One region of the Bacillus sp. YC2 genome, then DNA from elsewhere that is predicted to be linked to it. Evidence: a T-box and tRNA genes for the amino acid it is inferred to sense, from the RefSeq annotation. Region 1 holds a T-box; the other holds one or more tRNA genes.
The links. A T-box is a leader RNA that pairs with one kind of tRNA and senses whether it is charged. The one in region 1 lies ahead of tyrS (tyrosine--tRNA ligase), so its partner is inferred to be a tRNA-Tyr.
Positions count from the first base shown of each region.

Region 2: it has a tRNA-Tyr gene. The T-box ahead of tyrS (tyrosine--tRNA ligase) is inferred to sense a tRNA for this amino acid. The anticodon was not compared.

Region 1 covers NZ_JAHXDO010000005.1:89,545-104,393, forward strand. Annotated here, with positions in the region: gene ccpA (catabolite control protein A) at 1-189, shown strand, start outside; gene motP (flagellar motor protein MotP) at 260-1,075, shown strand; gene motS (flagellar motor protein MotS) at 1,065-1,757, shown strand; gene KY305_RS10290 (acetoin utilization protein AcuC) at 1,770-2,936, opposite strand; gene KY305_RS10295 (acetoin utilization AcuB family protein) at 2,933-3,577, opposite strand; gene KY305_RS10300 (GNAT family N-acetyltransferase) at 3,604-4,236, opposite strand; gene acsA (acetate--CoA ligase) at 4,396-6,114, shown strand; T-box leader at 6,166-6,398, shown strand; gene tyrS (tyrosine--tRNA ligase) at 6,446-7,711, shown strand; gene sr7p (small protein SR7P) at 7,836-7,961, shown strand; gene KY305_RS10315 (AzlD domain-containing protein) at 8,029-8,352, opposite strand; gene KY305_RS10320 (AzlC family ABC transporter permease) at 8,349-9,080, opposite strand; gene KY305_RS10325 (TrmB family transcriptional regulator) at 9,153-9,959, opposite strand; gene KY305_RS10330 (cation diffusion facilitator family transporter) at 10,188-11,060, shown strand; gene KY305_RS10335 (hypothetical protein) at 11,172-11,498, shown strand; gene KY305_RS10340 (GNAT family N-acetyltransferase) at 11,763-12,311, shown strand; partial or broken gene KY305_RS20345 (hypothetical protein) at 12,588-12,662, shown strand; gene KY305_RS10345 (hypothetical protein) at 12,699-12,887, opposite strand; gene KY305_RS10350 (SGNH/GDSL hydrolase family protein) at 13,141-13,944, shown strand; gene KY305_RS19985 (hypothetical protein) at 14,006-14,134, opposite strand; gene KY305_RS10355 (hypothetical protein) at 14,555-14,830, opposite strand.
Region 2 covers NZ_JAHXDO010000006.1:11,670-26,518, reverse strand. Annotated here, with positions in the region: gene glmM (phosphoglucosamine mutase) at 1-99, opposite strand, end outside; gene cdaR (CdaA regulatory protein CdaR) at 117-1,553, opposite strand; gene cdaA (diadenylate cyclase CdaA) at 1,546-2,367, opposite strand; gene rsiW (anti-sigma-W factor RsiW) at 2,539-3,165, opposite strand; gene sigW (RNA polymerase sigma factor SigW) at 3,179-3,742, opposite strand; tRNA gene KY305_RS11465 (tRNA-Gln) at 3,975-4,046, opposite strand; tRNA gene KY305_RS11460 (tRNA-Tyr) at 4,051-4,135, opposite strand; tRNA gene KY305_RS11455 (tRNA-Thr) at 4,156-4,228, opposite strand; tRNA gene KY305_RS11450 (tRNA-Val) at 4,234-4,309, opposite strand; tRNA gene KY305_RS11445 (tRNA-Glu) at 4,313-4,384, opposite strand; gene KY305_RS11440 (2-thiouracil desulfurase family protein) at 4,566-5,018, shown strand; gene KY305_RS11435 (GNAT family N-acetyltransferase) at 5,036-5,512, shown strand; gene murQ (N-acetylmuramic acid 6-phosphate etherase) at 5,612-6,529, shown strand; gene KY305_RS11425 (MurR/RpiR family transcriptional regulator) at 6,542-7,393, shown strand; gene KY305_RS11420 (PTS transporter subunit EIIC) at 7,409-8,776, shown strand; gene pbp4b (penicillin binding protein PBP4B) at 8,795-10,078, shown strand; gene KY305_RS11410 (glycoside hydrolase family 3 protein) at 10,125-12,038, shown strand; gene KY305_RS11405 (exo-beta-N-acetylmuramidase NamZ family protein) at 12,054-13,298, shown strand; gene btr (bacillibactin transport transcriptional regulator Btr) at 13,439-14,849, shown strand, end outside.

The sequences.
Region 1 (14,849 bases):
ATCGGTTTTGATAATACGAGATTAAGCCTGATGGTCCGCCCTCAGCTTTCAACAGTCGTGCAGCCTACGTACGATATCGGTGCCGTGGCCATGAGACTTTTGACAAAGCTGATGAACAAAGAGCCTGTTGAGGAGCATATTGTCGAATTGCCTCACCGCATTGAATTAAGACAATCAACCAAGTCATAAGAAAAACGGAAAAAGCAAGCTTCACTCTAAGGGGTGAATCCTTGCTTTTTTACTTGAGTGAGGAGAAGATATGAAACGTTTTGATTACCTGACACCCGTTGGATTTGTATTAGGAAGCGTCATTGTCGCAATCGGCATTCTTTTAGGCTCGGGAATCACGGGCATTCGCTCTTTCCTGGATCTGACTTCTTTTTTAATCGTAACAGGCGGGCTTTGTGCGGCTGTCTTTATCAGTTTTCCCCCGCGCGATTTAAAGAAAACGCCTTCGGTATTAAAACAGGTGTTTTCCCGCCAGGACGACAATGTCAAAGAACTTGTCAAAGTCTTCGTCGGGCTTTCTGAAAAAGCGCGCAGACAGGGGTTATTATCTCTTGATGAAGAGGCGCGTGACATACAGGACCCTTTCTTAAAAAAGGGGCTTTTGCTTGCGATAGACGGCTGGGATGAGGAAACGATCCGCCTTGTGATGGATTCTGAAATCGCTGCAATGGAAGAAAGGCATCGAAAAGGAAGGCGTGTCTTCGAAAAAGCCGGGGATTTTGCGCCTGCATGGGGAATGATCGGAACGCTCGTCGGGCTTGTGCTGATGCTTAGAAACTTAAATGATCCGGGCACGCTTGGACCGAATATGGCGGTTGCGCTATTGACGACGCTGTACGGTGCGCTGCTTGCCAATATGGTTTTTATTCCGATTGCAGCAAAGCTTGAAGAAAAGACGGAAAGCGAGATTTTCATCAAACAGGTGATGATTGAGGGAATTGTCGGTATACAATCCGGAAAAAATCCCCGCAACCTTGAAAGCCAGCTCGTCGTTTTCAGTTCCAGGGAAGATTGGCGCAAAGGACAGCCTGTGAACAAGAAAAAGGGCGCTGTCCATGAAGCTTAGAAAAGAACGGTTTGAACGAAGAAGCAAAACGGAAAAAAGCAATGCATCACCAAAATGGATGGTGACGTTTGCTGATTTAATCACGCTGATTCTGGTGTTCTTTATATTACTTTTTTCCATGTCGCAAATTGACTCAAAAAAATTCAATTCAGCCGTTAAGTCCATTCACAGCAGCGGGAGCAGACAGGATGCTGAATCGGCATCATCACACGCTGCAACCGGCAAAGACGAACAAGATAAGCTGTTGCAAAACGTAAAAACATACATAAAAACTCATCATCTGCACTCGAAAATGACGGCCAAACGTGATGAGCGCGGGGTGGTTCTCGTGTTACAGGAAGCCGTCCTGTTTCAATCAGGCGAAGCAGAGGTGCTGAAAAATGCGGAGCCTCTTTTGCACCAGATTACAGTGCTGCTCAAAACGATTCCGAATGCGATACAGGTAGAAGGCCATACGGACAGCCGGCGTATTTCCACCTTTAAGTACCCGTCGAACTGGGAGCTCTCATCTGCGAGAGCCGCGAGCGTCATTCAGTACTTTACCGTAAAAGAGGATTTTCCCGCTAAACGGTTTATTTCCGTCGGATATGCGGATACAAAGCCGGTGAAAGATAACAAAACAGCCGGGCATATGATGGAAAACCGCCGCGTGGAAATTGTCATTAAAAAAACGACCTTATGAAGAGGTCGTTTTTTAATTTGTTTTATGCCGGCGCTCAGACCGAATGGCAAAGAGCGCCTTTTCTACGGTTCGTGCGTTTTTCTCGGTGATTTCTTCTTTGCGGGGGATCGGCGGGTATAAATGGTCCGGATCATTCCAAAAAGCGGGCAGAGTGACGGGAGAATGTTTCTGCCATTTATTGATCCACTCCTGCGGTATGCAGTCTCCCGGGTCAATTCCTTTCATCTCAAGCCAGATGCGGCTCCACGCCCTCGGGACGACTCTCCACATATCGTAGCCCCCTCCGCCGACTGCTATCCATCTTCCGCTGCAGTAATGGTGGGCTAACGAATGGGCAAGCCGGGGGATTTCACGATAAATGGAGATGGTATTGGACAGGTGCGTTAACGGATCATAGTAGTGAGCATCCGCTCCGTTTTGGGTGAGGATGACATCCGGCTTAAAGAAGGCCGCAATTTCGGAGGCGGCTGTTCGGTAAGCGTGAAGAAAAGAATCATCCTCAGTAAAAGCGTCCAGCGGAATGTTAAAGGAATAGCCGTAGCCTTGGCCGCTTCCCTTTTCCTGCACCTGCCCTGTTCCGGGAAATAAATAACGTCCGGTTTCGTGAAAAGAAACGGTGCAGACATCGGAGCTGTCGTAAAACGTAAATTGAACACCGTCACCGTGGTGGGCGTCCGTATCAATATAAAGCACTTTTGCTCCATAGTTTTTTTGGATGTATTGAATAGCCACGGCACTGTCATTATAGATGCAAAAGCCCGACGCTTTTCCGCGGAAGCCGTGATGAAGGCCGCCTCCTAAATTGCAGGCATGTCTGGCTTGTCCCGTCATGACATAATCAGCCGCGGTTAAGGTTCCGCCGACCAGAAGTGATGCCGCTTCATGCATACCGGCAAAAACGGGTGTATCCTCTGTGCCCAGCCCGTAGCTTTCTCCTTCTGCAACCGGGAGCTGTCCTGCCCCGGCCAGTTCCACGGCCTGTATGTAATCTTCCGTATGAACGAGAGAAAGCTCTTCTTTTGATGCCATACGGGGAGGAACGATATCTCCGTTTTCAAATGCATGCAGCGATTGAAGCAGGTCATATGTCAAAAGCACTCGCTGCTGATTAAACGGGTGCTCCTGATGAAACTGATAAGTTTGATAAGAAGGCGAGTAAATAAAGACACTGTCTCTCATAGCTGATCCCTCAAGTTCTTCGGCCACAAGACGTGATATCCCGCTTCATGAACGGCGCGGACAAAAGGAAGCGGGTTCATTGTCTTAATGCGAAAGACGAGTATATTTGATGCTGGAGCATCATGAGGATAGACGAGCACGCTCAGGATATGAAGCTGAAGATCACGGCACATACAGCTGATGTCAGCAAGGCTCTTTGTGATATCAGTCACCTTGATTTCAACTTGTGACCCCGGCTGTCCCGCGCCTGTCAGCCGGACAAACGTGCGCAGTACATCCGTTTTGGTCAGAATGCCTGAAAGCTTCTGATTCATAACGATTGGCAGACAGCCGATTCCGTGCTCATAAAAAGATGCCGATATTTCTTCAACGAAGTCAAGCGGATGAGCGCAGATGACATCCTCTTCCATAATGGTTTCTACCCTGTTTGTGAGAAAAGTGCTCCGATGCTTCTGTTCAAAGATGCCCGGGCTTGCCCGTTTGATATCCCTGTCGGTCACTATACCGATTACATGCCGTTCTTCGTCTGTGACCGGGAGATGGCGGATATGATGCGTTTTCATTTTGTGAATGGCCGTTTCAATGGAATCCGCTTTTGTGACGGTGATGACGTCCCGTTTCATGATTTGTTCTGCAATCATCTTTTTATCCCCTTTGTCTATGTCAGTTAATACATAAAACGCTGATAAAAACGAAGCCTGTCGAACTGTTCAATTGAATCCTGGCTGACGTGCTTTCCGATGCGGGCCATCAGACAATTCGCCGGGTGGGAACTGATTTCAGGTTCATCCGTTGCAAACCAGACGAGGCCCCCGGCATTCATCATCTTTTCCATCATTTTTCGGTAGGCCCATACATCTTTATTCATCCCTTTTAAGTCCCAGTGCCAGTAATATTCCGTGGTCATGATGATATACCGTTCCATCTGTTCATCCATCATGCTGACTGTCAGCAGGTTTTTTCCGACGGAACAGCCCCTGAATCCCGGTGCGACCTCGATTGCGCCGAGCTCAAGCAGGTCTTCCATATTCCCTTCAGACCATCTTTCAAGCGGATCAGGGTATAAATATGTCACATAGCCGATTATGGTCTGCCCGTCTCTGGCGATAATAATCCGTCCTTCGGGAAGCCCGGCTATCTCAATTAACGCTTTGTGCTGCTCGTGAGGAAGGCGAAAGGCTGTCAGACCTTCATGAAACTCATATTTTGCTAAGTCCTCTGGAGGAACAGGCCCTTCTATCAAAAGAGAGCCGGCTGCTGTCTGAATGTCTGAAGAATGGTATGTTTTATGATGTTTCACTGATTCACCGCCTGTCGATTCTTAATAAAAACATGTCTCCCTTAAGCATAACAAAATATAAAGCGTTTTCAATAGCGGAACAATTTATATTTTAAAAATTGAGAAAACTGTGAACTTCTACTATAATAAGGTCTATAGTTACGCAAAGGGGGATGTTGCATGAATTTGAAAGCGTTGCCAGCGGAGAAGGGGAATTATCACTTAAAAAATTATGAAGAAACATACCGTCAATTCAATTGGAAAGAAGTCGAAGCGGACTTTTCCTGGCATAAAACAGGGAAGCTGAATGCCGCTTACGAAGCGATTGACCGCCATGCCGAATCATTTCGCAAAAACAAAGTGGCGCTTTATTACCAGGATCCAAAGCGGGAAGAAAAATACACTTTTAAAGAAATGATGGAGGAATCCAACAGAGCCGGAAATGTACTGAAACGGTATGGAAACGTGGAAAAAGGGGATCGCGTTTTTATTTTCATGCCGCGCTCGCCGGAGCTCTATTTTATCATGCTCGGCGCGATTAAAATCGGCGCCATTGCCGGCCCTTTATTTGAAGCGTTTATGGAGGGGGCCGTAAAAGACCGCCTGTTAAACAGCCAGGCAAAAGTGGTCGTGACAACGCCTGAGCTGGCGGAACGGATTCCGGCCGACAGCCTGCCTGACTTGCAGCATATCTTCATCGTAGGCGGTTCCGGGACAGCCGGCGATAAGGTCATTCATTATGACGAAGCGGCAAAAAAGGAAAGCACAAAGCTAGAAATTGAGTGGATGGACAGAAGGGACGGCTATTTGCTCCACTATACGTCCGGATCTACCGGAACGCCTAAGGGAGTGCTTCACGTTCATGAAGCCATAATCCAGCAATATCAGACAGGCAAATGGGTGCTTGATCTTAAAGAAGACGACATCTATTGGTGCACCGCAGATCCCGGCTGGGTGACCGGAACTGTGTACGGTATTTTTGCTCCGTGGCTGAACGGAGCGGCGAATGTGATCGTCGGCGGAAGATTCAGCCCGGAAAACTGGTACGGCACGATTGAAAAGCTTGGTGTCAACGTATGGTACAGCGCCCCGACGGCCTTCAGGATGCTCATGGGAGCGGGGGATGAAATGGCGGCCAAATACGACCTTACTTCCCTTCGTCACGTACTGAGTGTCGGTGAGCCGCTGAATCCGGAGGTTATTAAGTGGGGGCATAAAGTATTCGGCAAGCGCATCCATGATACGTGGTGGATGACGGAAACAGGCGGACAGCTGATCTGTAATTATCCTTGTATGGAAATAAAACCGGGCTCAATGGGAAAACCGATCCCGGGTGTTGAAGCGGCAATCGTCGACAACCAAGGAAACGAGCTCCCGCCGTACCGCATGGGGAATCTCGCCATTAAAAAGGGCTGGCCGTCCATGATGGCTTCCATTTGGAATAATAAGGAAAAATATGATTCTTATTTCATGCCCGGCGGCTGGTACGTTTCCGGAGATTCAGCGTACATGGATGAAGACGGCTATTTTTGGTTCCAAGGCAGAGTTGATGATGTCATCATGACATCGGGTGAGCGGGTCGGTCCGTTTGAAGTCGAAAGCAAACTTGTGGAACATCCGGCAATCGCCGAAGCGGGTGTCATCGGTAAGCCCGATCCTGTCCGCGGAGAAATCATTAAAGCCTTCATCGCGCTCAGAGAAGGGCACGAGCCGTCCGATAAGCTTAAGGAAGAAATCCGGCTCTTTGTGAAGCAGGGGCTCGCTGCCCATGCCGCGCCGCGGGAAATTGAATTTAAAGATAAGCTGCCGAAAACACGGAGCGGGAAAATCATGCGGCGGGTGCTGAAGGCGTGGGAGCTGAATTTACCCGCAGGCGACTTGTCCACGATGGAAGATTAAAGGCAGTTGACATCATATTTTATTTATGTTAAAAATGAGTAAGCTAAATAGGAAAAGGTTGAGATTGAGACAAGTAGGGTATCCGAATGTTCCAGAGAGCTGATGGCCGGTGAAAATCAGCACATAAGATATGCCGAATACACTCATGAACCGCTTTTGCAAACAAAGCCGCCTAAAGGCTTTCAGTAGTGAAAGAACGGACGCCGTCCGTTATCAAGAAGAGTGATAGGAGCCTCTAAAGGCTTTTATTAGTAGGGTGGTACCGCGATTATATCGTCCCTTCGTGTAAACGAAGGGGCGTTTTTTATTTCATAAAAAAGGAGCAGACAAAATGACTAACTTATTAGAAGATTTATCTTTCCGCGGCTTAATACAGCAAATGACAGATGAGGAAGGGCTGAACAAACAGCTGAACGAAGAAAAAATGCGTTTATACTCAGGGTTTGATCCGACGGCTGACAGCCTCCATATCGGCCATCTTTTGCCGATTTTGACGCTGCGCCGCTTCCAGCTCGCAGGCCATCATCCGATTGCGCTTGTTGGGGGCGCGACAGGACTGATCGGCGATCCGAGCGGAAAAAAAGCGGAACGCACGTTAAATACTCAGGATATCGTTGTAGAATGGTCGCAAAAAATTAAAAATCAGCTTTCACGATTTTTAGATTTTGATTCAGGGGAAAACCCCGCCGTAATGGCAAACAACTTTGATTGGATCGGAAAAATGAGCATCATTGATTTCCTTCGCGATGTCGGAAAGAACTTCGGAATCAACTACATGCTTGCGAAAGATACCGTCAGCTCAAGAATTGAATCCGGTATTTCTTACACGGAATTCAGCTACATGATTTTGCAGTCTTACGATTTCTTAAATCTGTACAGAGAAAAGAACTGCAAGCTGCAGATCGGAGGCAGTGACCAGTGGGGCAACATCACGGCCGGCCTCGAGCTGATCAGAAAATCGGAAGAAGAAGGGGCGAAAGCATTCGGCCTCACCATTCCGCTCGTCACTAAAGCAGACGGTACAAAATTCGGTAAAACGGAAGGCGGCGCGATCTGGCTTGATAAAGAAAAAACGTCGCCGTACGAGTTCTACCAATTCTGGATCAATACAGATGACCGCGATGTCGTTAAATACTTAAAATACTTCACGTTCTTATCAAAAGAGGAAATTGAAGAATACGCTGAAAAAACCGAGACGGCTCCTGAGAAAAGGGAAGCGCAAAAACGCCTTGCGGAAGAAGTAACGGCTCTTGTTCACGGACGTGAAGCATTGGAGCAGGCCGTTCATATCTCTCAAGCGCTGTTCAGCGGCAATATTAAAGAGCTGTCCGCTCAAGACGTCAAGGTAGGTTTCAAAGACGTGCCTTCGCTTGAAAAAGACCGCAATGAAGAATCTGCTTTAGTAGACGTGCTCGTAGAATCGAAATTGTCGCCTTCTAAACGGCAAGCCCGCGAAGACATTCAAAACGGAGCCGTTTACATTAATGGCGAGCGCCAAACAGATATCGGCCATATTCTTTCTGCAGAGGACCGCATCGAAGATCAATTTACCGTTCTGCGCCGCGGAAAGAAAAAATACTTCCTGATCACTTACTAAAACGAACAGCAGCCTTGCCGTTTTCCGCGGCAGGCTGTTTTTTATGTTTTGTGAATACCGTTTCGGGAAATGAGTACATTACACGGTATAAACATAAACAAATATCGGGAAGGAGCGCTGCGCCGTGAATTTCATGTGCACCATCGCTAAAGAAAGATTGCAAAGGGATTATTGGGAAAAGCAGCAAAACAATACGGCCGACACCCCTGCAGATGAATCGGAGCAAAAAGAGGAAGAGACGACGTCATAACCTGTATGTAAGCGTTTAAAGAATAAGCCCCCATTTAACGAAATGGGGGCTTATTGAATATATTCCATCACCATATCAGTCTGACGGCGGCCATAAGCACAACCCCTGTTATCACAGTGACCGATAAGCTTTTCGTCCACATCGCACATAGCAATGTCGGGATAAGAACAATGATTGATTTCCAATCAAAGGCCAAAGCGTGATTTGTTTTCACGATCATGCCTTCGGTTACCAAGGCGGTAAGGATGCAAAGCGGAATAAAAGAAAGCCATTTTAATGCCAGCTCCGGCATTTGGATGTTCCGCACAAATATAAACGGCAGAATGCGAGGCACGATCGTAACAATCATGCAGCCAAGTATAATCCAGATCATTTGCATACTGATGCTCATTTATCCGTCACCACCCCGATAGTTGCGACGATCACGGTTGAGACGATAACAGCGACATGTGACGGAACAACATAGGATAATAAGATCATAAAAATCACCATGCAGACAATCAAAGAAAGATTGTGCTTCAGCTTTTCTGATGCGGCCGTCTGTATTTGCAGCACCAACAGCGCCGCAAACATGGCAGGCAATGCGAAGTCTAAACCGAGCGCTTCAGGATTGGAGATCCACTGCCCGAGCAGCCCCCCCAGCACGCAAGAGATCACCCAGCACAGATAAGCTGTAAGATTAAGGCCGTTCATCCACTTGTCATAAAGCTTGCCGTTTTTAGCCAGCCTGTTAATCGCCACCCCGAATGATTCGTCTGTGAGTAAAATGCCGAACCCGATGTTTTTCGTTAAAGAGTACTTCGTAAAATACGGCGCGAGGGTCAGACTCAGTAAAAGATGACGCAAATTGACGATAAACGTCGTTAAAATAATGGCTGAAATCGGGCTCCCGGACACAAGGAGCGAGCAAATAATAAATTGAGCAGCCCCGGCATATACACACAAGGATAATAAAGAGATTTCCAAAATACTAAGGTGAGAGGAAACTCCTACAATGCCGAAAGCAAAGCCGATGCTCATATAGCCGAGCAATGTAGGAACACAATCCTTCACCCCTTGTAAAAAAGTATCATCATTGATTTCCTGTGAAACCGTTTTTTGAACTTCCGTGTTAATCATTGTGTAAGCTCCTTTTTTTAGAGATTATAATGATAACTACTAATGAAAAAATCAAAGAAAATACGGTTCACATTAAATGAACCGATTTCCAGTTACTACATGAAATAAGGAATGATTTTGTTTCATCAGCCCTTCTACCTTTTCAGCGCCAACCTCTTTCACAAGCTCCGCAAACATGAGATCGTGCCTCATGTATTCCATGGCGACGAGAACGAGGGCGGGATCTTCTGATTTGATGGCCCACGCATTTGTCTGAGGAGAAAAATTAGCGATCAATACTTCTTTATTATCGCGGGCGGCAATTGTTAACCGCCCGCCCATGCGTTTTTCAGCCACTTCAGGAGACATATTATGATGTGTCGTAAGCCCGATCTTCATCTCCGGAGGGCCGAATACAATCGAAAAGACGGGCAATTCTTCTGCGACGCGTTTGTTAATGGCTTCTTGAATAAAAGGAACCTGCTGCTCCCAAACGGACAGCCACAGCTCTTCTTCTGCCTTTTCAATCATATCTTTCATTTCATTGATTACATGGTCATTGGTGCTGATGCGGCGGATGACGTTCATTTCCTGTTCGCTTTCAAGCGCCAATAGTTTTTCCTCAAGATAGCCGAAGGAGCTCTCGAAATCGTGCCGCAGCCGGTCAATTAATTCCCTTCCCGCTAACGGAGCGTATGTAACCGGATCAGAAGGCACGATATGGACAGCGCCTTTATCAACCAGCTTTCCTAATACCTCATAAATCATTGAGCGAGGGACGCCGGACCGTTTACTTATCTCATAACCTGTAATAGGTGAATGTTTTAATAAACCGATATATGCCTTGCATTCATATTGAGAAAAACCGAATTTCTGTAATTCTTTCAGTACATCCTCCATAAAAAACCTCCGTAGTGGTTATTCATTAAACCACTATAATGTAAGCGGTTATTTTTGTCAATGGGACCGTGTTATAGGGTCTTTCAGAATGGATGGAAGCCTATTTTTTGTTGCTTTCCAACATATTTTAGGGCGAGTTACATGTATGGCTGTTGTGAAAAACGTTGCTGTAGACCCACACAAATAAGGTTTGATACGATATGTTCATGGAAACAGAAGAGGAGGATCATGGTGGAAAACACCTCTAAAATTGCCTTTTTATCAGTGGTAAGCAATTCTTTGGTCGTATTGCTTAAAATAGCCGTCGGAATATTAACCGGTTCGGTGGCGATTCTTTCTGAGGCCATCCATTCTTTTTTAGATTTAATAGCTGCCTTTATCGCCTTTATTTCTGTGAGGATTTCTAAAAAGCCTGCTGATTCCGGGCATCCGTACGGGCATGGAAAAGTGGAAAATATATCCGGGACCATTGAGACGATTTTAATTTTTGCGGCGGGTATTTGGATGATTTATGAATGCGTGCAGAAATTGGTGAACCCGGAGCCTGTTCACCTGCCTGTATTGGGGATCATTGTGATGCTTGCAGGGGCGGTCATTAATTTTGTCGTATCGAAAATGGTGGGAAAAGAAGCCCGAAAGGTCAACTCCGTGGCCATGAAATCAAATGCCCTGCATTTACTGACGGACGTGTACACATCGTTAGGCGTTGCAGTAAGCCTTCTGTTTGTTGCTTTAACGGAGTGGTACATACTTGACCCGGTCATAGGCCTGGTGCTTGCGGCTTACATCATGCTTGAAGCCTTTAAATTAATGAAAGAAGCATTCCCTCCGCTGATGGACACTCGTTTATCCGGCGAGGAGGAGGAGACAATTTTAAAGATTATTACCTCCTTCAAGCGCGAATATATTGAAATACACGATTTTCGTACAAGGCGCTCAGGGCCGCAGGAGTATATCGATTTCCACTTAGTCGTATCATCTCATTTTACTATAGAAGAGGTGCACGGCTTATGCGACCGTATCGAAAAGGAAATCACAAATGAATTTAAAAATGCTCAAGTGCTGATTCATCCTGAGCCAGAAAGCGAAAGGAAAAAATAAAAGCGGTGTCGCCGGACCGCCGTTTCCGGTGTTTAATCGTTCGACAAAATGTGCAAACCGTTCCCTGGCCAACTTCCTTTCACTCATAATAAAGGCAGGGGGTGAAAGGCAGTGAAAGCTGCAGAATCAATCGAAACGTTTAAAAAATGGATTGCTGAAATTGAAGAAAGCAATGAACGATTGCGAAAAAAATTCGAGGCGGTTCAAAAGGAATTTTTACAAAAAAATTCACGTAAAGAAATGCTGGAACTGATAGCAAATGAGTATGCAGCAGAGGAAAGAGACGGCTTTAAGGCCCATTTTTATTACGATGATTTGGCCGAAGAAGCAAACGAGCTTGAAAAGAAATACAATCAAGAGCTGCATAATTATTATAAAAAAAGCCAGTACAACAACTATTTAATAAATAAATTGAAAGAAATCATTAAGATTTACTGATAAAAGCACCCTCAGAGGTGTTTTTTATTCGCGGTTGACATGATGTCAGGCTGACTTTATTTGAGGTGAACGATAGATAAGAGGAAAACAGAAGTTATCAACCCCGTTATGAAATTACGTTCGGCCTCTCTTAAGAAAATCCGGACTATTCATATCGAGGAGTTTCAGGCATGCGGAGGAACATAAGTTAGAAGGAGTTTTCAATCATAAAAATTTTCAAGCACAAATTGAAAATCAAGCCATATTCCAAGGAGGAGAGTATACGTGGAGCTGACCATAAGGAAGATGACAAAGGAGGATCAGGATCAGCTGATTGAAATTGATGACAGGTTTACAGCAGATTCGATTCTCGTCCTCTCTATGGATAAAAATAAAATTCACTATACGGTTGAAAATATACCCGGCTATATAAAAAGCTATAAGGACGACGAACAGCTTGAAGAATCGTCCGACTTCTCGGCATATATTGATCACCCGGATCAGGCGGTTTATGCAGCGTATATAGACGATCAGCTTGCGGGGTATGTTACGGTAAAACGCAACTGGAATGAATATGCGTATATTGAAGATATGAAAGTCGATATCAAGCACAGGCGCCAAGGAATCGGCAGGACATTAGTAGAACAGGTCATACAATGGGCAAAGGAACATAAGATGCCGGGCATCATGCTGGAAACACAAAATGTAAACGTAAAGGCTTGTCAATTTTATGAGAGCTGCGGTTTTAAGATTGGCGGTTTTGACTTTTGCCTGTATAAAGGGATAAAAAAACATGCAAATGAAGCTGCGCTGTATTGGTATTTGATATTTTAATACATTCCTAAAAAGAGGCCCATCAAAGAGGGTCTCTTTTTTTGCGGCGAAATTTAACGCTCCTTATGGTAACACAAGTCAACATCTTCAAACGGGTTTGAACCAACATTTCTTTGAAATATAGTAAAACTTAGGGTGGATATCCTTGTGACTCTTAATATAGATGACTTATTTTTTTTGAAATCAGCAAGTAGCTTATACATCTGAGGGGGTGGATTCATACGTTATGTTAGGAGAAAAGGGAAACAATTCCTTTTTCTCTAGGAGGTGAAAGTAATGAACTGTATTTCTCATAACGATATTCAACAGGGAGTTGCTGTTGCTCATAGAGAAGGTTTAGGAGATTATTTACACCAAGAACCGGTTTCCCGAAAAAGTTCGGGCCGTTCAAAAAAGCGCAAGCACCATCGTTCTTGCCGTTCTCGCAGCTTCAGACGTACGAGACGCACACGCCGTTCTCGCAGCTTCAGACGTACGAGGCGCACACGCCGCTCCCGCAGCTTCAGACGCTCGAGACGCACACGCCGCTCTCGCAGTTTCAGACGTACGAGACGCACACGCCGCTCTCGCAGCCATAAACGTACAAAACGTTCTTCACGCAAACGCTGTTTTAAATGCTAAACATGGAATCTCCTATGTTTAACGGATGCGAATAAGGAACGGTATCTGCTATAATTGAATAAAGAAAGAACTTCCAAGAAACTCCAAGCAGGAAAGCCTGCGGACACTGAACTTACAACATTGCGCTGTTTGTTTGGTGTCCGTTTTTGATTTCAGGGCCAAATAAATGACCGGTTATGCCGGATCATAGAAACGAAAGGATGATGTTATGTTTCATCTGAATAAAAATGTACCAGAAGAACCGCTCAACACGAACTTTGAAAAAACAGAGGAAGCCATTAATCACTTCTCCGCAGAAACAGCCCATGCACAAAATATCAGCAGCCAGCTTTTACATATTACAGACAGCGGGCATATAAGCATTGACTTTATCCAAAAAAGCGGGCTCCGAAACGCTAAGAAAATCGCTATTCTGGGTGATAGCGTCGCCCGGGGCCTGCGCGCACAATACGGCTTCGCTGATATTCTGAAAGACCGGACAAAGGCCGAGATTACGAATCTTTCTGTCAGCGGCGTCAATATGAGCAACAACGGAAAAAATAACATCTATCAGCAGGCGCTTAAGACGTCCGGCAATGAAGTCATTATTGTGCAGGGAACGGATGACGATTGGTGCAACCATATCGGCATTGGTAAAGACGAAAAGGATATTACCACATTTTACGGAGGGTTCTGCCAAGTCATTCAGCAGCTGCGCAGCAGAAACAAAGGGTGCAGCATCATTGTCGTGACCGCTACGAGGCAGGCGAAAATCTCAGAGGGAAAGATTGTCCGGCGCGATACCGATAAAAATAAATTAGGGCTGACGCTGGCCGACTATGTGGATGCCCAAAAAGAAGCCTGTACGCTGCTTTCCGTGCCGTATGCTGACCTGTTTTATACAGATTTAATTGACCCTTATAATCCGGCATTCCGCAAAATGTGCATGTCAGAAGGCCTTCACCCGAACGAAATAGGGCACCAAATCATTTTTCAGGAAATCTGCAGAAACTATTTTTACTATTACGGGTGAGAGGATGAATGAATAATTTATTGACAAAAACCGGAATAAAAAAAGCCCCCATTGCCGGAGGTCACTTATTTTTCTTCTCTTCTAAAAGCTCAATGATTCTTTGATTGGTATGTCTTTGCGCTCTCAAAAGCGATACAATATTTCCGGTAAAACCGATTAAAATAATTAGCAGCAAAATAATGATCCACACAAGCAGACCCCCTTCATGTAATGGAAAGCCAAAGCGCAAGCTCTTTATATATTTTACTTATGTTGTATGAAGGGGAGAATAGGTCTAAGCGATCGTGTTTTGTTTACTTTTTATCCGGGGGGAAGTGACTGGCCGGATAAATCATTCTTATAGCAGCCGCATAGGTGGAGGTCACTTCAGATCAAGATTCATGCCAAGTTCATTTGATCGTAATCAAACAGGAGTTTATATTTCGCTGAAGTGAATAAGAGCCTGCTCTATGAGTCTTTTTTTATTATAAATCTGCTTCAGCAAGAAACATAGCCGATAAAAAAGAAACCCCAGCTCTCCTGCTCTCATAAGGGATCTGGGGTTAATTCAATGCTCAGCAAGCGGATACTGATGTCTTGTCTGCAAATAAAGAAGGGGGAAGCCCCTTCTTTAGTCGATCCAACCTTCATAAGTCGCTCGATAAAACCCTTCTACAACTTCTACAGATTTAAGATAATACTTATATCCGTTTTTAATCGTTACGTTTGGGATATTTGATCTGTAAACAAAATCTTGAGTGAAAGAATCTTTAATCAATTGTGCAGAAGCTTCTCCTTGTGTTGATGTGATGGATGAATTAGCAGGACCGGCAGCAAAAGCAGGAGCAGCAGAAACAAGTAATGCCAGAGACAGGGCGGAACCAGTTAACACTTTTTTGAAGTTCATTTTAAACACTCCTTTTTCT
Region 2 (14,849 bases), on a different contig from region 1:
GACATACCCGCCAAAACGCCCCACTTTAAAGGCCAGCTCTGGCGTAAGCTCGCTGTTGGCAACACCTCTTACACCATCTGTTCCAAAATACTTGCCCATTTTGTATCGCTCCTTTTTCATTCTGTTGAAGAAGAACCAGCGTTTGATCCGTCTTCATTTTGGTCTTGATTTTGATCCTGGTTTTGACCTTTATTGTTATCGCTGTCAGTGTCGTCTTCCTGGTTTTTGTCTTTGTCATTTGTATCTCCGCTGCTGCCGTTTTGATGATCGGAATTGGCGGGGCTGCCGTCATTTTTATTTGAATTTATGCTTTTCTTTGATGTCAGCTTTATTTTGGCGGTCTTTTTTGACAGGGACCATGTGATGTTTTGCGGCCCGTTCACTTCAAGCTTTACTGAATGCTCTCCGTCATTTAAGTCTGAGACATTGGCGTACAGCTCAATATCTGATTTCTTCAATGCCTTAATATTGTCCGGAGAGCCTTTGGCTGTGACGTTGACCGTTTGCGATTTCGGATCGAGAAACTCAATTTGCTGCGAGCTGCCCAGTCCGACCGTCTTAATCGCGACATCATCAAAATCCTGCTTGTCTTCACTGTCCACCTTAACATGAAGCGTAATTTTTTCAGGTGAAACCTTTGTAACACCCTTCGGCAGCGGAATGTCCGCGTCTATGTCCGTATCCTTATCAATTTTGCTCAGATCAAGCGAGACGCCGTCAATGAATTCAAGTGAATTCAAGACATCCTGCGGGCCGTAAACCGTCACTTCGCTCGGGCTTGAGTCGATACTGGCGACACTCACTCCGTCCGGAAGGCTTCCCTTTCTTTCAATTTTAAAAGGGAGCTTTTTGCTGGGGCTTGCCACCGGAACGGTCACTTTAATCACTGACGGTTCAACATCAACAGGAAGTGCGTTTCCGTCTTTGTCATAGACAGTCACCTTCACTTCCTTTTCAATCGTCTCATCTGCATTTTCAAGGTTCACGGATGCTTTGACAAGTGAAATGTTATCAATCACATTTTTGGAACCGGTAATCTGCACGTTTTTCGGACTGATGATCGGCTGCTGCGGAGTATACCCCGTTTTCATCTTGCTTTTATTGTAGTATTCGACGTCAACGGGAAAACTCTCAGCCGTTTTTTCCTGAATCGTGACTGTCGTGACTGACGGATTAATGGATATCGTCAGGCCGTCCGATACGTTTTTAGCCTTCAGCTCGACTTTATGCGTGCCCGTTTTCAGGTTATTCATATCAGCGTAAATCTCAAAATTCTTCGTCTGTCTCGCCTTTTTCACCGCGCTTGTAGAACCTTTGATAGTGACATTAACCGTCTGAGGAACACCCGTGACGACGTAATTCGCTTCATCATAATACGCTTTTACGGGAATATCAGTCAGCGTAGCCTCGTCTGTTGTTGATGTCGGAAAGAAAGATTCCCCGGGTTTTTTCGGAGTCGGCGCCTGGTTGTTGTTAACCGCAACATAAAGCAGCAGCGCAAAGAGCAATGCAATGATCTTTACAGCCCAGCGGTTGTTTAAGAATTTATCCATTTTTCTTGCCCCTCCAGTACCAGCGGTTAGAAGAAGTATCTCTGGCGTTTTTCTTAAACTCGGCTTCGAGCATTTCTTTCAGTTCGTCTTCCGTCAATTCTCTGTGAAGGTCTCCGTTTCTGGCCACACTGATGCCGCCAGTCTCTTCAGACACAACAATGGTTAAGCTGTCCGTCACTTCACTGATGCCGACGGCCGCTCTGTGCCGTGTCCCAAGCTCCTTTGAAATAAACGGGCTTTCAGACAGCGGCAGATAACACGCCGCGGCAGCAATCTCGTTATTCTTCATAATGACCGCTCCATCGTGCAGCGGCGTATTCGGGATGAAAATATTAATCAAAAGCTCCGAGCTGACCTTCGCATTAAGCGGAATGCCCGTCTCGATATAATCTCCCATTCCCGTATCACGCTCAATCGCGATGAGAGCGCCGATACGGCGTTTCGCCATGTAGCTGATGGATTTTGTAATCGCTTCAATTGTTTTCTGCTGCGCTTCCTCCACGGGCGTGCCGCTTCTTGAAAAAAACCGCCCCCGGCCAAGCTGTTCAAGCGCCCTTCTCAGCTCAGGCTGGAATATAATAATAATCGCTAAAAATCCCCATGTTATCGCTTGGTCCATCAGCCACTGCAGTGTGCTGAGTCCCAAATATGAACTGGCCATCCGGACTAACACGATGACGACGATTCCTTTTAAAAGCTGAACCGCCTTCGTTCCGCGTATGACCATGATTAATTTATATATCACATACCAAACAAGGAGAATATCAACGGCATTGCCGAGGTATTGCAAAAATGGGATGTCCTCAAAAGCCATTTCCTCGTCCTCCAAGAATTCAGTCATTTCGTTTTGTTATGGATTGTGCTGTATGAGCATATGTACTTCACATAGCGTGCTCATTATACCACATTTTGATTTCCCAAGTGAAATGAGCCTCCGCCCGATGCTTATTTTACATAGAAAAAAAGAGTAAAGCGAAAACTCGCTTTACTCATCTCCATTTGGGTCCAATGCGCTGATGGCACCTTGGCCCGCCGATTTCAGTTCATACCAAACCCAGTCAAACAATTGGTTAATTTCTTCAATTTGCCCGGTGACTTGTCCGGCTGAGGCCATGTATTTTTCTCCATTTACCACGGTCACATCGCCGTCTACTTTTCCTTTAATGATCAGCTTGCCGTTTTTCACAGTGACATCGCCCTTTACGGTCTCGCCTTCAGGAACGGTAACCGTGTGATTCTGGACGACAAGATTCGGCTGTTTGGACACGCTGAAATTGTGGTCATTATGCCAGCTGTTGAAAAAACCGCCGCCCATTAAAATAACAAAAACCGCTGCGGCTGCAATCATCGGATGTGTTCTGAACCATCTTTTTACAGAAGCGCGTTTCTTCTCTTTTGGGAGATTCGCCATGACGTTGGCAGTAAAATCAGCAGGGGCTGTGACATGCGATGTGCTCCTGACGAGCGCAATGGATTTCTCCATTTCGTGAAAATGCCTTTTGCAATTCTCGCATGACTGCAAATGTTGTTTTAATACGTTTTCATCTTCAGGAAGGATATCTCCATCAAGATGCTTATGCATAAGCTGCACAACCTGTTCAGGACAGCTCATTTCATCACCCCACTTAAAGATCCCTTAATTGTTTTCTAAGAGCCTCTCTGCCTCTGTGTATCCTTGTCTTTACCGTGCCGACAGGGATATTCAGAATCTCGCCGATTTCAATTAATGAGAGTTCGTCAATATACTTTAATACAATAACCGTTCTGTACTTGTCAGGCAGCTTTAATATTTTTCTCTGGATCGTGTCTGACAGCTCCAATGACAGCACAGCGTCTTCAGGGAGCACACCGTCCGCGGCAATTTGCGAATACATCGTCAGGCCCTCTGCTCCCGCTACCTCTGCATCCAGATAATAATCAGGCTTTTTTTTACGAATGCGGTCAATAGTCAAATTGGTCGCAATTCTGTAAAGCCACGTTGAAAATTTCCGGTTTATATCGAAGCTGTCGATATTGACATACGCTCTGATAAACGCTTCCTGCGCAATATCCTCCGCTTCGTGAACATTGCCGAGCATGCGGTAGCATAGCTGATATATCTTGTCTTTGTACAGATCAACGATGTCTGCAAACGCATTTTGATCGCCTTTTTTGACTTGCTTGATTCTTTTTCTAATCATGTTTTCCATGTTTTATCTAACCTCTGCCCTTCACCGGTCTGTATGTATACGTCGTTTGTTTTAAAAGGTTTCATTTTTTTGATAAATTTATTTTACCAAATTTCAGGCAGGGTGTAGATGGAAAATACAGAATATACTGCCTTAACAGCAGCTTAAAAATAGTATATCCGATGAACAATCAGAAATCGAAGTAATTCTGCAATGAAAAAAAGACACCCTTTTCAACAAAAGGTGTCCGTGACTGGGCTAGCTGGATTCGAACCAACGCATGACGGAGTCAAAGTCCGTTGCCTTACCGCTTGGCTATAGCCCAATAATGGTGGAGGGGGGCAGATTCGAACTGCCGAACCCTGAGGGAGCGGATTTACAGTCCGCCGCGTTTAGCCACTTCGCTACCCCTCCGTATTCTATTTGAAAAACAGTGCCGGCCAGAGGACTTGAACCCCCAACCTACTGATTACAAGTCAGTTGCTCTACCAATTGAGCTAGGCCGGCAAATATGGTGGAGGATGACGGGCTCGAACCGCCGACCCTCTGCTTGTAAGGCAGATGCTCTCCCAGCTGAGCTAATCCTCCATATGACCCGTACGGGATTCGAACCCGTGTTACCGCCGTGAAAGGGCGGTGTCTTAACCGCTTGACCAACGGGCCGTTAAGTCTGCTTCGAGCTGACAAAAGTTATTATATACAGGTTGTACCCCATTTGTAAAGAGGAATTTTATTTTTTTTATTTTCAAACTTTTTTACCCGTTTTTTAACTGAAAAACTCTTCTCTCTCCTCCCATTTATTTTATGATAGATCTATCACAGCATATTGGAGGAATCAATTCAGATGATCTTAGTCAGCTCTTGTCTCGGCGGCATTGAATGCAGATATAACGGCTCTCACGCCGCATCCAAAAAAATCCGCAGGCTTGTGGAAGCAAAGAAAGCTGTTATGGTTTGTCCCGAACTTCTGGGCGGCTTCACCACTCCCCGCGAACCGGCGGAAATTATCGGCGGCACAGGCGAAGACGTGCTGAACGGCACGGCAAAAATCGTAACCGCATCAGGCGAAGACGTAACAGCTTTATATATGGACGGCGCGGCCAAAACATTAGCGTACGCAAAAGAAATAGGGGCCGACACGGTCATTCTAAAAGAAAACAGCCCGTCCTGCGGCAGCAGCTTCATCTATGACGGTACATTCTCAGGCCAAAAAATAATCGGCGACGGCATCACTTCCGCCCTTTTAAAACAGGCAGGCTGCCGCGTTATATCAGAAAATGAGCTTGATCAATTGTAATAAAGGAGAGATCTGCCTTGGACGTAACTCTGTCCTTCTATAAACCGGAACACTTAGACGACCTGAACGGTTTCGTCCTGAATGAAGAAGATAAGAAATTTTCCGCTCTCCCGCGGGATGTCCTGACACAAGCCATCGTCATCCGGGACCGTTATCCGGCAGTCATTTTAAACGGCGACCGTCCCGTCGGCTTTTTTATTTTACATACATCCAAAGAGACCCTATCCCCGTATTCTAACAATGCTTTTGCCATTTTGCTGAGCGCTCTGTCCTTACACGCGCCGCATCAAGGAAAAGGCTATGCCAAACAAGCTATGATGCAGCTTCCCGCTTTTGTCAAAAGCTATTTCCCGTGGTGTGATGAAATCGTGCTCGCTGTTAATCAATTCAATCTTCGTGCAAAACACCTTTACCAGACAACTGGCTTTATTGATAAAGGACGCCGCAAAATCGGCCCGATTGGAGAACAATACATTTTGCATCATTTTTTATGAAAGCGTTTGAAATTTTATTTCACAAAAAACCGATTTTTATTGAAACATTATGTCAAAAGCCCATATACTTCAAGTAATAAATACTTGGGAGGTAAACATATGACAGACCGGCTGAACATTCACAAACTGACGACAGAAACAAGAAATCCGCAAACCGCTTCTATCCATCAAGCAGACACAATGGAAATCCTTCAACTCATCAATCAAGAGGATTACAAAGTCGCAGAAGCCGTGCAGCAGGTTCTTCCGGATATCCAAGCCGCAGTCGAATTCGCGCATGAATCATTGCAGAAAAAGGGCAGGCTGATTTATGCGGGGGCAGGGACAAGCGGCAGACTCGGCGTATTAGATGCGGTTGAATGTCCGCCTACCTATAGCGTGAGCCCTGAGACAGTCATCGGTCTGATGGCCGGAGGAGCAGACGCCTTTTTGCGTGCTTCAGAAGGAATAGAAGACAGCGAAGAAGCCGGAGCTGACGATATAAAATCCATAGGTCTTACCGAAAACGACACGGTCATTGCCATTGCAGCAAGCGGGCGGACGCCGTATGCGGCAGGCGTACTGAAATACGCCAATACAATCGGCGCCAAAACCGTTGCACTGACATGCAACAAACATTCACTCATTGGCAATTATGCTGATCACAGCATCGAGGTCATCGTCGGCCCTGAAGTGATTACAGGCTCAACACGAATGAAAGCGGCAACAGCACATAAAATGATTTTGAACATGATTTCCACAGCCGTCATGGTGAAAAGCGGCAAAGTGTACGAGAACTTAATGGTGGACGTCCATGTCAGCAATGAAAAACTGAAAGAACGGGCGATCGGCATCATCCAAACGATAACGGGTGCCCCGTACGACACGGCAAAAGAAACACTCGAAACCGCCGATCTCCACGTCAAAACAGCGATTGTTATGCTGAAAACCAATTCGGATGAAAAACATGCCGCAGCATTGCTCAAAGAAGCAGGAGGCTTCATTGACAAAGCCATTGAGCACCATCATTCCATGTAAGGAGAGACGCAATTGGCCAACGGCGGATTATCAATTATTCAGGCAATGAAGCACAAGCTCCCCCCGTCAGAACGCAAGCTTGCCGACTATATTTTACAGCATCCCCATGAGACGGCCGATAGCACTGTCCATGACGTCAGCGCCTCTGCCGGCACAAGCGGAGCAGCCGTTATCAGGTTATGCAAATCACTCGGCTTAAAAGGATTTCAAGAGTTGAAAATGCGAATCGCAGGAGACTTGGCAAAGCCTTCAGCCCAAGGCTACAGAGACATTCAGCCGAATGAGCCGCTCAGTTCCATTTCTGAGAAAGCGGCAGGCAATGCCATCCAAGCCATCCAGGATACTGCCGGCATCACAGACTATAAAACACTCAAACAAGCGGTATCAGCACTATCACAAGCCCGCGCCGTCCACTTCATCGGCGCAGGCGCTTCAGGACTTGTCGCCCGGGATGCCCAGCAGAAATGGCTCCGCGTCAATAAACAAGCGACTGCTTTTTCCGACACGCATCTCGTCGCGTCATTAATCGCAAACGCCGGCAAACGGGATATTGTATTTGCCATATCATTTTCAGGAGAAACTCAGGAAATAATTAATCTCGTTTTATTGGCAAAACAAAAAGGCATACAAACCATAAGCCTGACAGCATTCAGCCAAAACGCAATCTCATCTCTAGCGGACATTTCTTTATATACCGCACACTCAAATGAAGCGCCTTTTCGCAGCGCCGCCACTTCTTCCCGGTTAGCCCAGCTTTTTATGATTGATATATTGTTTTTAGGCATGGCCTCGGAGGAATATGAGGAAACCATCGGATATATTGATAACACAAGAGAAGCCATCCGATTGATGAAACACACATAAAGAGGAGGGGTTTTGATGCGCAAAGACGAAGTTTACAATACGTTAGCCAGAGACATCTTAAAGCATTGCGGCGGGCCGTCTAATATTTCAAGCTTCACCCACTGTATGACACGTCTGAGGATTACGCCTTTTGACAAGGACCAAACAGACATTGAAGCGTTGAAACAGCTCGATGGCGTCATCGGCGTAGTGGAAGCCGAAACGCTTCAGATCATTCTCGGCGCAGGAGTCGTCAATCATGTCGCCGCCGCTTTCTCAAAACTTACGGCGGCAGAAAAAAACTTCGACTTAAAAGAAGCCGCCTCACAAAAAAAAGCAGATATCAATAGAAAAAACACGACACCGATTAAATTATTTCTAAGAAAAATATCCAGCATCTTCATCCCTCTCATTCCCGCACTCATTGCATCAGGCTTAATCACCGGCATCACAAAAGCCGTCATTCAGGCCGGCTGGCTCTCAAAAGAATCCCAAATCGCACTTATATTAACGGTTATCGGCTCAGGCTTATTCGCTTACCTCGGCGTCTTAGTCGGTATAAATGCCGCCAAAGAATTCGGAGGAACACCCGCGATGGGCGGATTGGCAGGCATTTTGATCCTTAATCCCGAAATCGCCAATATCAGTTTATTCGGAGAAAATCTCCTTCCTGGCAGGGGAGGGCTGATCGGCGTCCTTTTCGCAGCCATTTTTATCGCTTATACCGAACAATACATCAGGCGGTATATTCATCAATCGATCGACATCATCGTTACGCCTACCATATCTTTACTCATCACCGGATTGGTTACGTATGTCGTCTTTATTCCTGCAGGCGGTTTTATTTCCGATCTCATCACCTCAGGTTTATTGTCGCTGCTGCAATTGGGCGGTGTTATTTCGGGATTCGTATTAAGCGCCGCTTTCCTGCCCCTTGTCGTCACAGGCCTTCACCAAGGTTTGACCCCCGTGCATCTGGAATTAATCCGTTCCATCGGGGATGATCCGCTTCTCCCTATTCTCGCGATGGGAGGCGCAGGCCAAGTCGGCGCGGCCTTCGCCGTCTTCAAGAAAACAAAAAAAGCCTCACTGAAAAGAGCGATAGGAGGCGGACTGCCATCCGGCCTTCTGGGGATCGGAGAACCGCTTATTTTCGGCGTCACTCTCCCGCTCGGCCGGCCGTTTTTGACAGCATGTCTGGGTGCGGGGATTGGCGGGGCCTTCCAAGCCCATTTTCAAGTGGCGACATTCTCCATCGGCGTTTCCGGCCTCCCGCTCTCTTTTCTCGTTCACCCGTCACAAATCGCTATATATATCATCGGTCTGCTTATTTCCTACGCAGCAGGCTTCTTATTCACCTATGCTTTCGGATTTACAGATGACATGGCTGCTGAATTCGATTAAGCCGGGAGGGATCAATCTATGAAAACGATGGTAATCGCATTACTCACGGTCACGTTAAGCCTTTCTTTACTGCTGCCGCATAAAGCCTGCGCCCAATCCAAAACATACGATACAGCAAAGCTGAGAAAGGTTGATCAAATGATTGAAAAAGACATTGCCGCAGGATTTCCGGGAGCCGTTCTCGTTGTCGTAAAGGACGGACGGGTGATCAAAAAGAAAGCGTACGGCTACAGCAAAAAATATGACGGAGATACACTTTTACACCGGCCGGAAAAGATGAAAACAACAACAATGTTCGATTTAGCCTCCAATACGAAAATGTACGCCGCCAATTTCGCCTTACAGCGCCTGGTCAGCCAAGGAAAGCTAGATATCTATGAAAAGGTATCCGCTTATTTACCAGATTTCAAGGACAGAAAAGACGATCCGCTGAAAGGAAAAGACAGCATCCGCGTCATTGACGTCCTCCAGCATCAATCCGGGCTGCCATCGAGCTTTTATTTCTATCAGCCGGACACAGCGGGCCAATATTATTCTCAAGATCGAGAAAAAACGATTCGCTATCTCACACGCATACCTTTGGATTACAAACCGGGGACGAAACACGTGTACAGCGATATCGGCTATATGCTTCTCGGCTGCATCATTGAAAACATAACCGGAAAATCCCTTGATGTATATGCAGAACAAGAGCTTTACAAACCGTTGAAACTGACGCACACGCTGTTCAATCCGCTGCAAAAAGGCTTTAAGGCCAAATCGTTTGCGGCAACTGAACGTTTAGGCAACACAAGAGACGGGGTCATCCATTTCCCCAACATAAGGACTTATACGCTGCAAGGCGAGGTTCACGATGAAAAGGCATTTTACTCCATGGGGGGAGTTTCCGGGCATGCCGGGCTGTTCTCCCGAGCCGATGACATGGCCGTCCTGCTTCAAGTTATGCTGAACGGCGGCAGTTATAAGCACGCTTCACTCTTCACCAAACAAACCGCTGAACTGTTCACAACGGCTGCTTCCTCCGATCCGACATACGCTCTTGGCTGGCGGAAAAACGGCAGCCAAGACATGGAGTGGATGTTCGGCCCTTATGCCAGCAAGCAGGCTTACGGACACACGGGATGGACCGGCACAGTGACCATTATTGACCCGTCCTACAAACTGGGCATTGCACTGTTAACGAATAAAAAGCATTCACCCGTCGCCAATCCCGCTGAAAACCCGAATGTATTCGAAGGAGACCTGTTTCCAACCGGGAGCTACGGAAGTGTCATAAAAGCGATTTACGAAGCAATTGAATGACAACCTATGTCTTTTGTCCAAACTATGACGGCAGGAGGATACCATTATGAAACTTGTCATCTCAGCAGTATTACTGTTGTTTATTGTTTTCGGGACACATCAGGCCGCCACAAAGCAAGATATTCCATCGCAGGCGAAGCAAGCGGTAGCACGCATGACATTAGATGAGAAATTGGGGCAGATGCTCATGCCTGATTTTCGCAATTGGCAAAAAGATGGGCAGTCATCACCACAGGCATTTACCCAAATGAACAACGAAGTCGCAGGGCTTATTAAAAAATATCAATTCGGCGGAGTTATTTTATTTGCAGAAAATGTAAAAAACACAGAACAAACTGTCCGCCTGACAGATGCTTTTCAAAAGGCAAGCCCGAAAATTCCGCTTTTATTAAGCATTGATCAAGAAGGCGGAATCGTGACAAGACTTGGTGAGGGGACTCATTTCCCAGGCAATATGGCCCTCGGCGCTGCAAGAAAACCAGCTTACGCATCCCAGACAGGCGCCATCATCGGAAAAGAGCTTAAGGCCTTAGGCATTAATACAAATTTCGCACCCGTTCTGGACATTAATAACAATCCCGGCAATCCGGTCATCGGCGTCAGATCATTCAGTGCAAATCGGAATCTGACGGCGTCACTCGGCCTTGCCTCCATGAAAGCTCAGCAAAAACAGAATGTTGCCACAGCCGTCAAACATTTCCCGGGACATGGCGACACGGATGTCGACAGTCATTACGGCCTGCCGCTTGTTACCCACAGCCAAGAAAGGCTTCGTGAAATCGAGCTTTATCCTTTCCAGCAGGCAATCAAAGCCGGAGCCGACATGGTCATGACAGCGCACGTGCAATTTCCAGCGTTTGATGATACCACCTATAAAAGCAAACTGGACGGTTCAAATATCCTCGTACCCGCTACACTCTCAAAAAAAGTTATGACTCACCTTCTCCGTGAAGAAATGGGCTTTAACGGCGTCATCGTCACGGATGCATTAAATATGAAAGCAATCGCCGATCATTTCGGACAGGAAGAGGCGGTCGTCATGGCAATAAAAGCAGGGGTCGATATCGCCCTGATGCCTGCTCAGGTCACGTCACTGCAAACAGAAAAACGTTTTGAAGGCGTCCTTTCTGCTTTAAAAAAAGCGGTTCAAAAAGGTGATATCCCCCTTCAGCAAATTAACAAATCCGTTGAGCGTATCATTTCCCTGAAAATAAAGCGCGGCATTTATCCCGCACCGAAAGAAACAAGCCTGACAAAGAAAATCTCAAAAGCAAAGCAGACCGTCGGCAGCAAGAGCCATTTGAAGACAGAAAAAAAGATTGCTGAAAAAGCAGTGACCGTCTTAAAAAACGAGGACCGGACACTTCCGTTCAAGCCGAAAAAAAACAGCCGCGTCCTCATTGCCGCACCTTATGAAGACCAAACAGCATCAATGGAAGAAACCGTACGGCAGCTCATCAAAGAAAAAAAGATCAAGCCGGTAACCATCAGCAAAATAAACTTTGCGGAGCGCACCTTTAATGACGAAGATAAAGAGAAAGCGGCCAATGCTGATTACATGATTACAGGCTCATATGTCGTAAAAAATGACCCTGTCGTTAACGACGGCATCATCGATGATTCCGTGACAGATCCCGGGAAATGGACGACGGCTTTCCCTCGGGCACTGATGAAAGCAGCACAATCTTATCAAAAACCCTTTGTGCTGGTGAGCCTGCGAAATCCGTACGACGCCGCCAATTTTGAAGAAGCAAAAGCTCTCATCGCCGTCTACGGTTTCAAGGGATATGCGGACGGACAATACCTCCAGCCAAACATACCGGCCGGCATCGAAGCAATATTCGGGCAGACAAAACCGAAAGGCTTGCTGCCGGCGGATATCCCTTCCGTCACCCATCCCGGAAAGACGCTGTACCCATTTGGATACGGTCTCAACATCAAAACAGGAAAACCGCTTTAAACAGGAGGGCTTATGATGAAAAAACAAACGGCTGCGCTTCTCGCCGGATTACTCGTCATCGGCGCCATGACGGCAGTCTCGGCTTCTTCCGATACAGACATCCGAATCGCCAAGAAAGCGAAAGTACAAACAGGCATCGACCGCTTGCTGAAAGACTATAAAAAACAGCTGAAAGGGAAAAGAATCGGACTGATTACCAATCCGACCGGTGTAAACTCATCAATGAAAAGCAGTGTTGACGTGCTTTACGAGGCACCGGACATTCACCTGACAGCATTATTCGGTCCGGAACACGGCGTTCGCGGCGACGCTCAAGCCGGAGACAAGGTCACATCATATATTGACGAAAAAACAGGCCTTCCCGTCTACAGTCTATACGGAGACACGAAAAAACCGACGCACGAGATGCTGAAAGATACAGATGTTCTGATCTTTGATATTCAAGACGTCGGCACACGGTACTACACCTACATTTATACAATGGCTTATGCGATGGAAGCCGCCAAGGAAAAAGGCATTCCTTTCTTCGTCTTAGACCGGCCCAATCCCCAAGGCGGACGAAGCCCTGACGGCCCGGTTCTTGAGCCCGATTACGCTTCCTTTGTCGGACTGTACCCGATTGCAATGAAGCACGGGATGACCATCGGTGAGCTTGCTCTATTATTCAATCGGGAATTTCAAATTGGGGCCGACCTCACCGTAGTGAAAATGAAGCATTGGAAACGGACGATGACAATTGAAGACACCGGTCTGCCTTTTGTCCTGCCGTCGCCTAACATTCCGACTCCGGACAGCATATTCGCATACTCCGCAACAGGCTTAATTGAAGGCACAAATGTATCAGAAGGAAGAGGCACGACGAAGCCGTTTGAATTCATCGGCGCGCCTTACATGAAAAGCACCGAGCTTGAGGAACGCCTTAACAGCCTCAAGCTCCCTGGTGTCACATTCAGAGCCGCTTCATTTATCCCGAGCTTCTCAAAGCATCAAGGCAAGCTATGCCACGGAGTACAATTATATGTGACGAACAGAAACACATTCGAAGCAGCCAAAACAGGCCTCTCAATTATTAAAACGATCCACAGCCTATATCCGAATGACTTTTCATTCCTGGCGACAGGATCTTTCGACAAATTAATCGGCAACGGCTGGGTGCGCAAAAAAATAGAAAACGGTGCTTCTATTGAAGAAATAATGAATACGTATCAACGCCGCCTCGACCAATTCAAGCTCGTGAGAAAGCAATACCTCATTTACTGACAATATTCGTGTTACACGTGAAACGTTTTTCGACGCTTTTCTCCTCCCCACTTTTTATAGGAAAACATTCATTTATTTGGTACAATTTAATTGATAATTATTATCATTTGAATGAATGTTTCCTAAAAAGGTGGTCTCTTATGCAAAACGCATTGTTCTTTCAGCCAATTGACTTTATCTCCATTAAAAAAACCGCAGAACTCCTGTCAGAGCATCAGCTTACCGATTCTCCGGTACTGATTTTTCATCTAAAAGGCAAAGGGCGTATTGATATTGGAACAGACAGCTTCCCTCTGCAGAAAGAAACGCTCTACATCTGTCCTGCTGAAGAGACATTCAGTATCGAGCCGGCGCCGTCAAGCTCTATCCATCTGTACATTGTCAGGCTCCGCGCCTTCTCTTATTCAAAAGACGACAGAGCCATGCTTCCCCGAATCGGCGAAGACATCTTTCACGGTCTGCAGCAAATGAATATACAAACGGTTGAAAATCTGACAAGCCGGCTTCAGTCACTGGCTGAAAATGCCCAATCGTCTGACACACTTATGAAAATGAAATATACAGCTGATTTTCAGCAGCTTATGTACGACCTCTATTCGGCAAATGTATGCCATCAAAACAATACAAAGGCAGCGATTGAACAGACAAAGCAATTTATAAAGGCTCAATCAGACACGAAAATAACACTCACCCAGCTTGCCCAAATGGCCGGAATCAGTGCTAAACATTACAGTGAAACCTTTAAAAAGCTATATGGGAAAAGCGTGACAGAATACATAACAGACATCCGCATAACAAATGCAAAAAAACTGATGGCCAAAGCAAACTGCAAATTAAGAGAAATCGCTCATCAAACCGGCTACCAGGACGAATTTTATTTCAGCCGCATATTCAAAAAGCACACCGGCAGCTCACCTACAAGTTATATGAAAAAAAGGCGCACAAAGATGGCGGCATACGGGAAAGAAATGATAGGACATCTGATTCCGCTCCACCATATTCCTTACGCGGCGGCGCTTCACCCGAAATGGACAGCCTATTATTACAAGCAATTTGCTCCCGATATTCCAATTCATCTCAGCGCTTACCGTTCAAATGCGAACTGGGAAGAGAATCTGCAAATGCTGGCTCAAGCGGCCCCCGACGTCATTTTAAGTATGGATTCGGTCAGTAAGGAAGAAAAAAATCGTTTACATAAAATAACCGACGTTTTTTATCTTCCGTCACAAGAAAATTGGAGAACGCAATTTTTGCTTACGGCTGCATACTTAAACGAGGAGAAGGAAGCACAGCATTGGCTGGAGATGTATCAAAGCCTGGTACATTCTGCGAAGGAATCTCTGGTGAACCAGCAAAAGCATCGTTTCTTATTTATCCGCCTTTATAAGGAAGATTTTTATCTTGCGCATAACAAAAGCATTCAAGATGTCTTTTTCGGAGATTTGGCCTTCCATTCTGCAAAACCGGAGCATATCGCCGCAGACCAAAAGATTTCATTCAACATGCTGACGGATTGCCAAGCTGACTGTCTCATGCTCTTTATCTGTAAAG